3 regions of the Providencia alcalifaciens genome follow, and region 3 is predicted to be linked to each of the others. Evidence: predicted binding sites of a transcription regulator. Region 3 holds the regulator's gene; each other region holds the start of a gene.
What was found. Region 3 encodes PhoB, which activates phosphate uptake and scavenging genes when phosphate is short. Its sites were predicted from a motif close to CTGTCATAAAACTGNCNNAT; they were not measured.

Region 1 (4,220 bases), 110 kb from region 3:
TAAAACGTTTGGCGGTCATGTGGTTCTGGCTAAAACGGGTAAATTCAAAGTTTACGAAGCCATTAAGCGCTAAAACGACGACATTATCTCATTATCGGTTTGGTTTCTAACGGTCAACTTATAACGTTGGCCGTTTTTTCATCAAACAAGATAGTGCCGATAAAAATTTATTGACGTCTGCGCAAATTAGCCTAAAATCCGCACCGTACTATTGATGCATGAGCAATTATGCAAAAGAGTTAGTATTGCGAGGGTGGCGGAATTGGTAGACGCGCTAGCTTCAGGTGTTAGTGTCCTATGGACGTGGGGGTTCAAGTCCCCCCTTTCGCACCACTTACTCTTCATAATTTCAATTATCTATGCGTTGACTGCTCTTCGCTATCCGTATTACATAGTTATCTATGCTCAACGGAATAGCGGCGTTTGTCGCCTTTATCTAATTGGAATTCTTTTGAGTAAGAAAGCTCATATCATAATTTCAATTATCTATGTGTTGACTGCTCTTAGCAGCTCATTATAGAAGTCAGTATCAATAGAAAGAATTTTGACAGTATTTGCGAGGGTGGCGGAATTGGTAGACGCGCTAGCTTCAGGTGTTAGTGTCCTATGGACGTGGGGGTTCAAGTCCCCCCTTTCGCACCACTGTTAATGATTCGTAGCCTTAATCTTCAAGAATTCAATCTTCAGATATTCAATTCTCAATAGCCATTCGCGCAATATTCCTAACCTAGATATCGCTTAGACAATCTTAGCTTCGCATAATAAAAATCAGCAAAAAACAGCCTAAAGACATTACTGCAGGAATAATTAATAAGCGCCGTGAACCACGATTAAACAGCATGCCTGCTGTCGCAATCATCAAGGTGATCATCGCCACTTTCAGTGGATCAAACCCCATATTGCTCAGCAAATACATAATACTCAGTAACACCACCGCGAAGACGCCCCACAAACCAGCGCCAATACGCCGCAACCCTGTTGCTTTTGATACGCTAGTTCCCATAACGCCTCCCATTTATAGCTAATGAGTCTTTAGCCAACTCATAATGAGCCTATAATTTCGTTAAAGATGATAATGATTATCAATCATATCTGCGTTTCTATAAAAATCAATCAAATTTTAGTGTGATGTGAGGGTCTGAAGGAGAAAATTTCGACGAGGATTTATTGGACTTTATAAACAAAAAAGTTCTCTGCGGCATCCTACCACAGAGAACTTTTAACTACAGGGGTTGGTTTATTGCTTCAATCCCATCGCATCACGCATGGTAAAGAACAAATCGGTTTGGTCAGTCAGACCCATCACGTTCGCAGCATGTGGACCATAGGCTGCGATACGTAGCTGAGCACCTGTATGCTCCTGTGAATCTTCTTCTTCAGAATTACCGTAGTTCACGGTCATCACGGTACCGTCTTTTGTGATCAGTGCTTGAGTTAAGCCTGATGACTTAGTTCCGTCTGGAATAATTTGACTAGAATGCGAGTGGTCAGCCGTCACGATAACCAGTGTATCACCGTGCTTCTTAGCGAAATCTAAGCCAACTTGTACCGCTTGATCCAGCGAGACAGTCTCGCCAATTTGACCACATGGATTCGCTTTGTGATCCTGCTTATCGATAGAAGCGCTTTCAACCTGCAAGAAGAAGCCATTTGGATTTACCTTCAGTAAATCAATCGCTTTTTCAGTCATTTGGGCTAATGTCGGCGCATTCGGGTCTAACTTAGAATTCGGTTTACACTCTAATGCTGCGTTATTTAAGTTGCCGTGATAAGTGGCTTTTGGACCTTCCCACGCCACGGTCATGTTGCCGTCATGGAACAGGCCTAACACCGGCTTATCTTGGTTAGCTTCTTTGATTGCATCGAGTGACTTAGCATCACGGACAATAGTGAATCCACGATCTGCCGCTTGTTGTTCCAAGGTTTTCCCTTTGTAATCACCCGCTTTAGCTTCCTGCTTAAAGCTTTTCGCACCGCCACCTAATGTGACATCCGCGCGAGTAATCATTAACTGTTCTGAAATAGAACCACGACCGCCATTTTCCAGTGCATTCGTCGCACACTTTTCGCTGGTTTCTTCAGGGCCGTAACATTTACGTCCCGTCACATGAGCAAACTGAGCCGCTGGCGTTGCATCTTGAATTTCAGATGTTGTCACGTTGCCCGTTGCTTTGCCATTACGTTTCGCAATTTCAATCAATGTGTCATGGTCTTTACCAAACACATCAATCCCTAAAGCGCCGTTATAGGTTTTCACACCGGATGACCATGCTGTTGCAGATGCAGCAGAATCAGTTACATAGTCTGGTTTTTGTGTTTTCTTATCTAATGCGTAATGGGTGTATTGCCCAGTGATTGGCAGTGCATCGATTCCTTTAAAAAAACCGCCTGCGCCTTCTGCATAGTTACGTGCGACGGTAATTTCAGAATCCCCCATACCATCGCCGATAAATAAAATGACGTTCTTCGCTTGACCATTATGCAGTGCTGCTTTCATGATATCCGTCTGTTCAGTCGATAAACGGCGAGCACCACCAAACTTAGTGATATCCCCTTTTGCAGCGCGACTTTCTGAAACTGCTTCATTTTTATCCGCGGCATAAGCTGGGATTGCAGTTCCTAAAATGAACGTACTTACAGCGACGGCTAACATCGATTTCATAAAATTACCTGTCATAAGTTTTATCCTTGCCAATCAATAAGAAGAGTAAATAAGTATGCTTCGAATAGTTGACCAGCATGCTAGAGCAGCTAGATGACAGTTGAATGACGGTTTTATGTCGATATAAAGATGATTGTCATAAACATGGCAGCCATAAACATAACAATCATAAAAGCGAAACGCCCAATCTGGGCGTTATCGATGAGAAGAAATTATTGATGAGAAACCTGTTGGTTCATGAGCTGAGAAATCAGCTGTAATGCACTTAATAAGCGATGGCGCTGCTGGTCAGTCAAACGTAAATAACGCCGAGCAGCGGGGATCCGGCTGACCATTTCCGAAGCGGTATAAGGCTCAATTTCACAACGCCAAACGCCATTTTTGACAGCAATATGACAGTGAGTGAAGTCTAGCTCTTCGAAAGTTTGGCGGATCACGGGGTATAGATCTAAGCTTTCGACTAAAAGTTTCCCATCCGCTTGTTGAGTCGTGAACTGAATGTGTTTTTTCCGTGCAGATCCTGCTGTTTTCACATCGATCTGTGCCACCAGCGCGTTGTCACATTTTCCCGAAACCGCAAAACGGCTATGCACAATAAACGCCATAAACAAGGTTTTCACACGCTCAGTGACTTCCACTTTAATGCCTTGAGGCAATTGGATGAGGAGCACTCCTGGCGTCCCCCACTCACAAACATAAGGGGCGATATCTTTCTCAATCCGATTTAAAGTTAACCCCGCTTGATACCCTGTAGGGAGGCGCTTTTGGGTTAACTTTTTCCACCATGGTGACTTAGGCAAGGTTACGTAAAGGCTCAAGTTCCACCTCCTCTGCATTCTCATCTTCAAATGAATTGGACAATACTTGTTCAACCGGAACGGGCTTAAATGGATTCACTTTCTGCACTAACACGGTCCAACCTAATGCATAACTCGCTGTTAATCCCAACATTATGGCAAATGGAATATACACATCTGCTTTATTCATGCCCGGAGGCGTGATGTAAACAATCGCTAGGATGATCCCCACACTCGAAATAATTTGTGGGATAGGGAAGAATGGCGAGCGATAAGCGCGGTGTAAATCAGGGCGACGGATACGCAATAACACCACAGAAATCGTCACTAATAAGTATGCCGTTCCCCACGAACACACAGCCGCCAGCACCAACGGGATAATTCTGTCTAAATCCCCTTGGATAGCAAATGCGTGTAAACAAGGGATCATCACCGCCACTAAAATACCGAATACTGGCGTTTTAAAGCGAGGATGCAAATAGGCGAATACCTTTGGTAATGCACCATCTAACGCCATACCGTAAAGAATGCGCGGAACCGCTGCCATTAAGGTGTTGATGGTCGCCCCACCCGCCAGCAATAATGCAATCCCAATCCAGTATTTGCCAAAGTCACCCATAATTTGCCCAGCAAACGCAGGAATTGCCATCGGTGTTTCTAATAGACTCACACCATTTTGTGGATCGACAATCACGTTTTCGACTTGGTTAGTCAGTGCCGCACCAAACAAAAACATACAAAATGCGACGCCGCATAAGCCA
Region 2 (4,220 bases), 1.3 Mb from region 3:
CAAAGCACCACGTAAATTAACTACCGTTGCGATTGTTTTTGCTGGGATTATGTCTAATACCGCGGCAGAGCTCGGGTATGTGGTACTGATTCCGCTGGCTGCGATTATTTTCCATTCATTAGGTCGTCATCCATTAGCTGGGCTTGCTGCCGCATTTGCAGGGGTATCCGGTGGATATTCAGCGAACTTACTATTAGGAACAGTGGATCCGTTACTGTCAGGGATCACTCAGCAAGCGGCTCGAATTATTGATCCTACCTATATCGTTGGGGCGGAGGCCAACTGGTACTTTATGTTTGTCAGTACCTTCTTGATCACTATCTTGGGTTATTTCATCACAGAGAAAATTGTTGAGCCGCAGTTAGGTCCTTATCAGGGCGGTGGTGTTGATGAAGATGAAGATAAACTCCGAGCCTCAGCCGAGGTGACGCCGCTTGAGAAAAAAGCGTTGTTCTGGGCATCGGTGACTTTTTGGGGATTAGCAGCAATATTAGCCTTAATGGTGGTGCCTGAAAGTGGGATTTTACGTAACCAAGAAACGGGGTTAGTGAGTAATTCACCTTTCTTAAAAGCAATCGTGGTGTTTATCTTTATTTTCTTTGCGGTTCCAGGGATTGTTTACGGCTATATTGCAAAAACCATGCGCAGTGATAAAGATGTGGTTGATGCGATGGCAAGCGCAATGAGTACCTTGGGTCTCTATTTAGTCATCATTTTCTTTGCAGCACAGTTCGTTGCATTTTTTGGTTGGACCAACATTGGGCAAGTTATTGCCGTCAAAGGCGCTAATTTCTTAAATAGTATTGACCTACATGGTGGAATATTATTTGTTGGCTTTATTCTGATATGCGCCTTTATTAACCTGATGATCGGCTCTGCTTCCGCTCAATGGGCTGTGACAGCACCGATATTTGTTCCAATGTTAATGTTGGCAGGCTATTCCCCAGAAACTATCCAAGCGGCTTATCGTATTGGTGATTCAGTGACCAATATTATTACACCAATGATGAGCTATTTTGGCTTAATTATGGCAATAGTCGTCAAATATAAGAAAGATGCAGGGATTGGTACCTTGGTTTCAATGATGTTGCCATACTCGATTATTTTCTTTATTGGTTGGTCTCTGTTCTTTATTATCTGGGTATTTATTTTGGGGCTACCGGTAGGGCCGGGATCACCAATTTATTTTACTCCAGGAAGTTAATCTAATAATGAGTTTATAAGGGTAAATAGATTTTTATTTACCCTTCACTATTTTCTGATGTGTATTTTAAATTGGCCATAAAGTGATAATCATAAGATGGTTTATTTTATGGGTTATTATTAGTTTATTGGATTTATAGTATTAAATATTTGTTATTATCTTAATGTTATCCTAAAATTAATTTTGAAATTAAGTTTGTTTAAATTGCCATGTCGATAATAGACTTGTTTTCAATTTTATTTTTATTTGCTTTTTTTAATAAAAAACAAGGTGGATAATATGTATAGAATGACAGTTTCTGCAAAATTATTTCTGGCATCTGTTTTTACTCTTTTATTCATGTTTCCTATTTTTTGTTATTTAATCATATTTCAATAATCAAGAATTTATTATTTAAATTAATTTGATTGTTTATTTTCGATATATCGTGAAAATAAAACACGTCGATTGTCATGTAAGCGTCATTTGCTAGAGATATGGCCGTCATTAATCTGTCATGTGTTGGCGATATTTCTGTCATTTCTCGGTGATAAATTCTCTCTCGAACATAAACTGCGTGAATTCGCACATTTTAGTGTAAATCTCAGCGGATAAACTTCAGTCATAATAAAAGAGAGAATTGGCATGGCATCTATCAAACAGTCTGCTTTAGCAATGATGTTAGGCATGGCTTTTAGCAGTCAAGGAATGGCAGTCACCACAGTCCCATTCTGGCATTCAATGGAAGGTCAGCTTGGCGAAGAAGTGAATGACCTTGTCACTCGTTTTAATGAAACTCACCCAGATTATAAAGTGGTTCCCACTTATAAAGGGAACTACGAGCAAAGCCTCGCTGCGGGGATTGCGGCATTTCGTTCTGGCAATGCGCCTGCGATACTGCAGGTTTATGAAGTCGGTACTGCGACGATGATGTCATCCAAAGCCATCAAACCTGTCTACGAAGTTTTCCAAGAAGCTGGAATTGATTTTGATGAATCTCAGTTTGTGCCTACCGTTTCGGGTTACTACAGTGATGCGAAAACAGGGCATTTGCTATCTCAGCCTTTCAATAGCTCCACCCCCGTACTTTATTACAATAAAGAAGCCTTCAAAAAAGCCGGTTTAAATCCAGAGACCCCGCCAAAAACATGGCAGGATCTTGCCCAATATACTGAAAAACTGCGTGAATCAGGAATGAAATGTGGCTATGCCAGTGGTTGGCAGGGCTGGATACAAATTGAAAACTTTAGTGCATGGAACGGGTTGCCTGTCGCATCGAAGAATAATGGCTTTGACGGCGCTGATGCCGTGCTGGAGTTTAATACCCCAGATCACGTAAGGCACATTGAGCAGCTGCAAGAGATGAATAAGAAAGGTACGTTCACTTACTTAGGACGTAAAGATGAGCCAACAGAGAAATTCTATAACGGGGATTGTGCCATTATTACTGGTTCCTCCGGTTCTCTGGCGAACATTCGCAAGCATGCTAAGTTTGATTTTGGTGTTGGCATGATGCCTTACGATGCACAAATTCCAACGGCACCACAAAATGCCATCATTGGTGGTGCAAGCTTGTGGGTGATGGGTGGTAAAGATCCTGAGACTTATAAAGGTGTTGCGGAATTTATGAAATTCTTAGCTGAACCTGAAAATGCTGCAAAATGGCATCAAAATACAGGATATTTACCCATTACAACAGCAGCGTATGAGTTAACCAAAAAATCCGGCTTTTATGACAAAAACCCAGGGGCGGATATTGCGACTCGTCAAATGTTAAATAAAGCGCCATTGCCTTATACCAAAGGATTACGCTTAGGCAATATGCCGCAAATTCGCACTATCGTGGATGAAGAGCTGGAATCCGTATGGTCAGGTAAAAAGACCCCACAACAAGCACTTGATGCCTCTGTTGAGCGTGGTAACCAATTACTGCGCCGTTTCGAAAAATCCACTCAGTAATGAGTTCTTTCGCCCCTCTTGTGGAATTAAGAGGGGCGCTGCATCACATCTGATTTATTGGGTTGCTTATGTCATCATCTCGTCCCGTATTTCGCTCCCGCTGGTTACCTTACGCGCTAGTACTGCCACAGCTCATTATTACGGTGATTTTCTTTATTTTGCCTGCTGGGCAAGCGCTCTGGTATTCATTACAAAGTATTGATCCTTTTGGTTTATCCAGTGAATTTGTGGGGTTAGAAAACTTCACTCAACTCTTCAGTGATAGCTACTATGTAGACTCTTTCTATACCACGATGATTTTTAGTGCTTGGGTGGCGGGAAGTGGTCTACTGATCTCCCTTTTTTTGGCTGCATTGGTTGACTATGTGATCCGAGGAAGCCGTTTTTATCAAACTCTTATATTGCTACCTTATGCGGTAGCCCCTGCTGTTGCGGCGGTTTTATGGATGTTTTTATTTAGCCCCGGTAGAGGATTGATAACTTATGGTTTGGAATCCATTGGCTATGACTGGAACCATGCACAAAATAGCGGTCAGGCGATGTTTTTAGTCGTCTTAGCCTCAGTTTGGAAGCAAATTAGCTATAACTTTTTATTTTTCTTTGCGGCATTGCAGTCAATTCCCCGCTCTTTAATGGAGGCTGCGGCTATCGATGGCGCAGGCCCGATCAGACGCTTTTTTAAGATCTCATTACCACTGATTACCCCCGTGAGTTTCTTTTTACTGGTAGTGAATTTGGTGTATGCCTTCTTTGATACTTTCCCGGTAATTGATGCGGCAACGGGTGGGGGGCCAGTACAAGCGACGACGACGCTGATTTATAAGATTTACCGTGAAGGTTTTTCAGGGCTCGACCTCTCTTCATCCGCAGCGCAATCCGTGATTTTAATGGGCTTGGTGATCATCCTCACGGTGATTCAATTCCGTTTTATCGAGCGTAAGGTACGTTACCAATGATTGAGAAAAATCGTGGGCTGAGCGTATTCAGTCATTCAATGCTGGCGATGGGGATTTTAGTGATTTTATTTCCGCTGTATGTGGCCTTTGTTGCCGCGACACTTGATGATAAAGCGGTTTTT
Region 3 (4,220 bases):
AATATTTTTCAGGCGTAAGCTTAAGATTTTCACAGTTATTCTCCCTGCTCATTGCGCAAGTTGGCGTAGGATTGCTTGAACAGCTGCAATAAACGTTGCTCTAACGCTTTGTCTTCCAATGCCTCTTCGGTAAGTCGTCGAGTAAAGACTTCTTCGGCGGTCAGCTCATTTAATGTTTCATTCTGCGGAGTGAGGTTTTGACCAGTCTGTGCCCGCCGCGCTCGGCGTAGGCGAACCACTTCAACAGGGAGTTCTTGAGTAAGAGCTTCAATACGTTGTTGTATATCACCAAGATAGTCTTGAGTGGCGACTTCAATATCTAACCAAATAGGGAGCTCATTTTCTGGGATGGGTAAGTCTATTAATTGTTTTTGTAATTCTTTCAAAGAGCCCTTTAAACTTAATAGCGGTTGGAAAACCGGAATTGGCAGTAAAGTAACATTGGCAAATTGGTGCTGGTTAAATTCGACTAAGCAGACACTTTTTTGTTGCTGTGACTCATCAAAACTGAGTGCAATTGGAGAGCCGCTATAGCGAATATGTGCTTGTCCACCAATTAGTTGAGGACGATGGATATGTCCGAGCGCAATATAATCTGCGGGTGGGAATGCACCAGAAGGAAAAGCATCCAATGTGCCAATATAAATCTCACGCACTGAATCTGTCAGTTCTGCACCGACGACAGTCAAATGCCCTGTGGCAATAATCGGGATATCTAAGCCCAGCTCTGTACGTTGTTCAACGGCTTTTTGGTAACAGCTTTGGTAGCGTTCATGAATGGCATTTTGTAATGAAAGTTGTTTTTCTTCACTGCTTTGCCCCGCAATGCTGACTTGGATATCTCGCGGTCGCAAAAAGGGGATTGCGCACACCAATCCATTTGGGTTCCCTTGCTTATCTTTCAATGTGATGACAGGGGATTCGCTGTTTGATGTGATGACGTGAGTATTTAAATAACGTAATAACGCGCTGGATTCATTCAAAACAGAGACAGAATCATGGTTACCACTCAAGATAACTAATTGGCAGCCTGTTTTTTGCAAATCAACAATAAACTGATTGTAGAGTTCGCGCGCATAACTTGGGGGCGCGCCAGTATCAAAGACATCGCCAGCCACAATCAGGGCATCCACTTGGTACTGTTTGACTTGCTCGATTAGCCAACGCAAAAAGTGTTGGTGTTCAGCAGATCGATTTTTAGTGAAAAAATACTGACCTAAATGCCAGTCTGAAGTGTGGATGATGCGCATGAGCTAGCGGTTCCTATAATTATGAAGCTTTTACTATATTAATATTCAGACGCTTTATACTAATATTCAAACCATTTGGTTTGTTGCGTCACAGTATACCGTATAGAGGCTAAGTGAAGGCAAAGGCATGGCAAATTAAACAGTAAAAAAGAGAGAGTTGCGAAGCGCTTCGCAACGAAAGCGAAAACCTAGGCTTGTGGTGATATCGTTGATTTGTCGTGAAATGAATGATGTGGCGTTAATATTTCACTTACATGACATTAAACTGTTAATCTAATGATAGATCTTGATTGTGCGTTGAGATATTCATAATTCTGTCACAAAACTGACGCATAATGCGGTCACATTAAAAATCTCTTCTTATTTACAGGAACAATCATGGCAAGACGCATTCTAGTCGTTGAAGATGAAGCGCCCATCCGAGAAATGGTTTGTTTTGTATTGGCACAGAATGGTTTTCAGCCTACAGAGGCTGATGATTATGATTCTGCGATAGCGCAATTGGTTGATCCACTTCCTGATTTAGTATTATTGGATTGGATGATCCCCGGAGGTTCCGGTATCCAAGTCATTAAACATATGAAGCGTGATAGTGCCACGCGAGATGTCCCCGTGATGATGCTAACAGCAAGGGGTGAAGAAGAAGATCGCGTGAAAGGATTAGAAGTGGGAGCGGATGATTATCTCATTAAACCGTTTTCACCAAAAGAATTGATAGCCCGGGTTAAAGCCATTTTACGACGAATCTCTCCAATGGCGACAGAAGACATTATCGAGATGAACGGGCTAGTGCTTGACCCTACCTCTCATCGCGTTACCAGCAAAGAAATTCCCATTGATATGGGCCCTACCGAATACAAGTTACTTCACTTCTTTATGACCCATCCAGAGCGAGTTTATAGCCGCGAGCAGTTACTCAATTATGTTTGGGGTGCAAACGTGTATGTGGAAGACAGAACGGTGGATGTCCATATTCGTCGTTTAAGAAAAGCGTTAGAGTTAGATGGACATGATAAGATGGTGCAAACGGTTCGTGGTACTGGCTACCGCTTCTCTGTTCGCTATTGAGAAACCATTAGGGAGAAACATGGGTGCTTGAACGCTTATCCTTAAAACAGCTGATTTGGGGGCTGTTTTTATTTATTTTACCCGCATTGATACTGTCTGTTTTTATTGGACACCTTCCGTGGCTGCTAGTGATCTCTCTACTCGCGGCACTCATTTGGCACGGATATAACCTGCTAAAGCTTTCTGACTGGCTCTGGTTGGATAGAAGTATGCTGCCGCCGGATGGCAAAGGGGGATGGGAGCCGATATTTTATGGTATCTATCAGATGCAGCAGCGTAACCGTAAGCGTCGCCGTGAACTAGGGCAGTTGATTAAGCGATTTCGCAGTGGGGCTGAATCCTTGCCTGATGCCGTGGTAATAATGACCACCGAAGGCAATATATTTTGGTGTAACCGCCACGCTCAACAGCTTCTTGGTTTTCGCTGGCCAGAGGATAACGGACAGCATATTTTTAACTTGTTACGTTATCCTGATTTTAGCCGTTATTTCACCGTGAAAAATTATGACCAAGCGCTGACGATTGAGCTTAACAGTGGCGAAATTGTTGAGTTTCGTATCTTACCGTATGCAAGTGATCAGCTTTTGATGGTGGCTCGAGATGTGACTGAAAAACGCCGTCTAGAAAAAGCCCGTAGAGACTTTTTTGCTAACGTGAGCCATGAGTTGCGTACGCCATTGACCGTTATTCAAGGTTATCTTGAAGTCATGGATGATCAAGAAGGCACTTCACCGATGAATAAAAAAGCGTTGTCGGTGATGCAAGAGCAGACTCATCGAATGGATAACCTTGTGAAGCAATTGCTGCAATTATCCCGTATTGAGGTTGCCCCTCAAATTAATCTTGATGAACAGATTAATATGCCGGTCATTCTTAAGATGATTGAACAAGAAGCGATTAGTTTAAGCCAAGGGCGGCACGAGTTTGAATTCAGTATTGATGAAAAACTTCGAGTTCATGGCAATGAAGAGCAGCTACGAAGTGCGGTGGCTAACTTAGTGTATAACGCCATAAACCATACACCAGACGGTACGAAAATTATGGTGAAATGGCAACGAACCAGCAATGGTGCACAGTTTAGTGTGAGTGATAATGGTCCGGGAATTCCAGCGGAGCACCTTCCTCGCTTAACAGAGCGTTTTTATCGTGTGGATAAAGCGCGCTCAAGGCAAGGTGGCGGTGGAACAGGGCTGGGCTTAGCAATTGTTAAGCATGCCGTTCAGCACCATAGTAGCCAGCTCTCAGTCACCAGTCAGGTTGGCAAGGGCAGTGAGTTTTCATTCACATTACCACCAGTGTTTATTGTGTCAGATAAAAAAACGAATACACTAAGCGCTAAATAATCGAAAATCCCAAGCCTTGCTAATAAAATCATTGTGTTAGCAAGGTTTTTTGTTTTGTAATTCATCCCATATTGGTGTTATTTCTAACGCCTGCGCTATATTTTCAATTTTATCCTGAAATTTTCTTCATCTTATTCTGCCAAAATCTCGTCAGTGCGGTTAAAAAATGTTTTGTTGATGATTTTTTAGCCTGAATATATACGGGATATTGCAATTTTACTGATAGTAATCACTGGTTCTTAAATTTAGTTTGGTACATTGTTCTTGTTTTTGGGTTTGCTATTGCCTTTTTTCCCTACAAAAGTTTTACTTGTCGCCAGTTATTGGCGATTTTTACTGTTTTTTGATGTTTAGTATTATAAAGCTAACCAAAGCATGCATTTTATATTGTTAATGCAATGTTGATCAGAACTCTATTTCGTCATATATGTTCCAATAGGTTACCGATGAAGTGACCTGTTTTTATTTCATAATTTACTAAAAATTAACATAATATGGCTCATCGTTTATCATCCAGAGATATCCTCGCCTTAGGTTTTATGACCTTTGCGCTGTTTGT

Region 1: phoA (alkaline phosphatase) is a predicted target of PhoB. The motif match lies at 2,754-2,773, and genes of this name have one in related genera.
Region 2: ugpB (sn-glycerol-3-phosphate ABC transporter substrate-binding protein UgpB) is a predicted target of PhoB. The motif match lies at 1,685-1,704, and genes of this name have one in related genera.

The regions. Positions count from the first base shown of each region.
Region 1 is NZ_OU659204.1:668,752-672,971, reverse strand. Features, by position in the region: gene rsmC (16S rRNA (guanine(1207)-N(2))-methyltransferase RsmC) at 1-73, shown strand, start outside; tRNA gene LDO73_RS02945 (tRNA-Leu) at 248-333, shown strand; tRNA gene LDO73_RS02940 (tRNA-Leu) at 557-642, shown strand; gene LDO73_RS02935 (DUF1435 family protein) at 749-1,003, opposite strand; gene phoA (alkaline phosphatase) at 1,238-2,677, opposite strand; gene LDO73_RS02925 (DUF3156 family protein) at 2,875-3,480, opposite strand; gene LDO73_RS02920 (APC family permease) at 3,455-4,220, opposite strand, start outside.
Region 2 is NZ_OU659204.1:3,432,865-3,437,084, reverse strand. Features, by position in the region: gene LDO73_RS15645 (AbgT family transporter) at 1-1,204, shown strand, start outside; gene ugpB (sn-glycerol-3-phosphate ABC transporter substrate-binding protein UgpB) at 1,829-3,142, shown strand; gene ugpA (sn-glycerol-3-phosphate ABC transporter permease UgpA) at 3,211-4,098, shown strand; gene ugpE (sn-glycerol-3-phosphate ABC transporter permease UgpE) at 4,095-4,220, shown strand, end outside.
Region 3 is NZ_OU659204.1:778,383-782,602, forward strand. Features, by position in the region: gene LDO73_RS03370 (AAA family ATPase) at 1-33, opposite strand, end outside; gene sbcD (exonuclease subunit SbcD) at 36-1,250, opposite strand; gene phoB (phosphate regulon transcriptional regulator PhoB) at 1,629-2,318, shown strand; gene phoR (phosphate regulon sensor histidine kinase PhoR) at 2,342-3,661, shown strand; gene brnQ (branched-chain amino acid transport system II carrier protein) at 4,156-4,220, shown strand, end outside.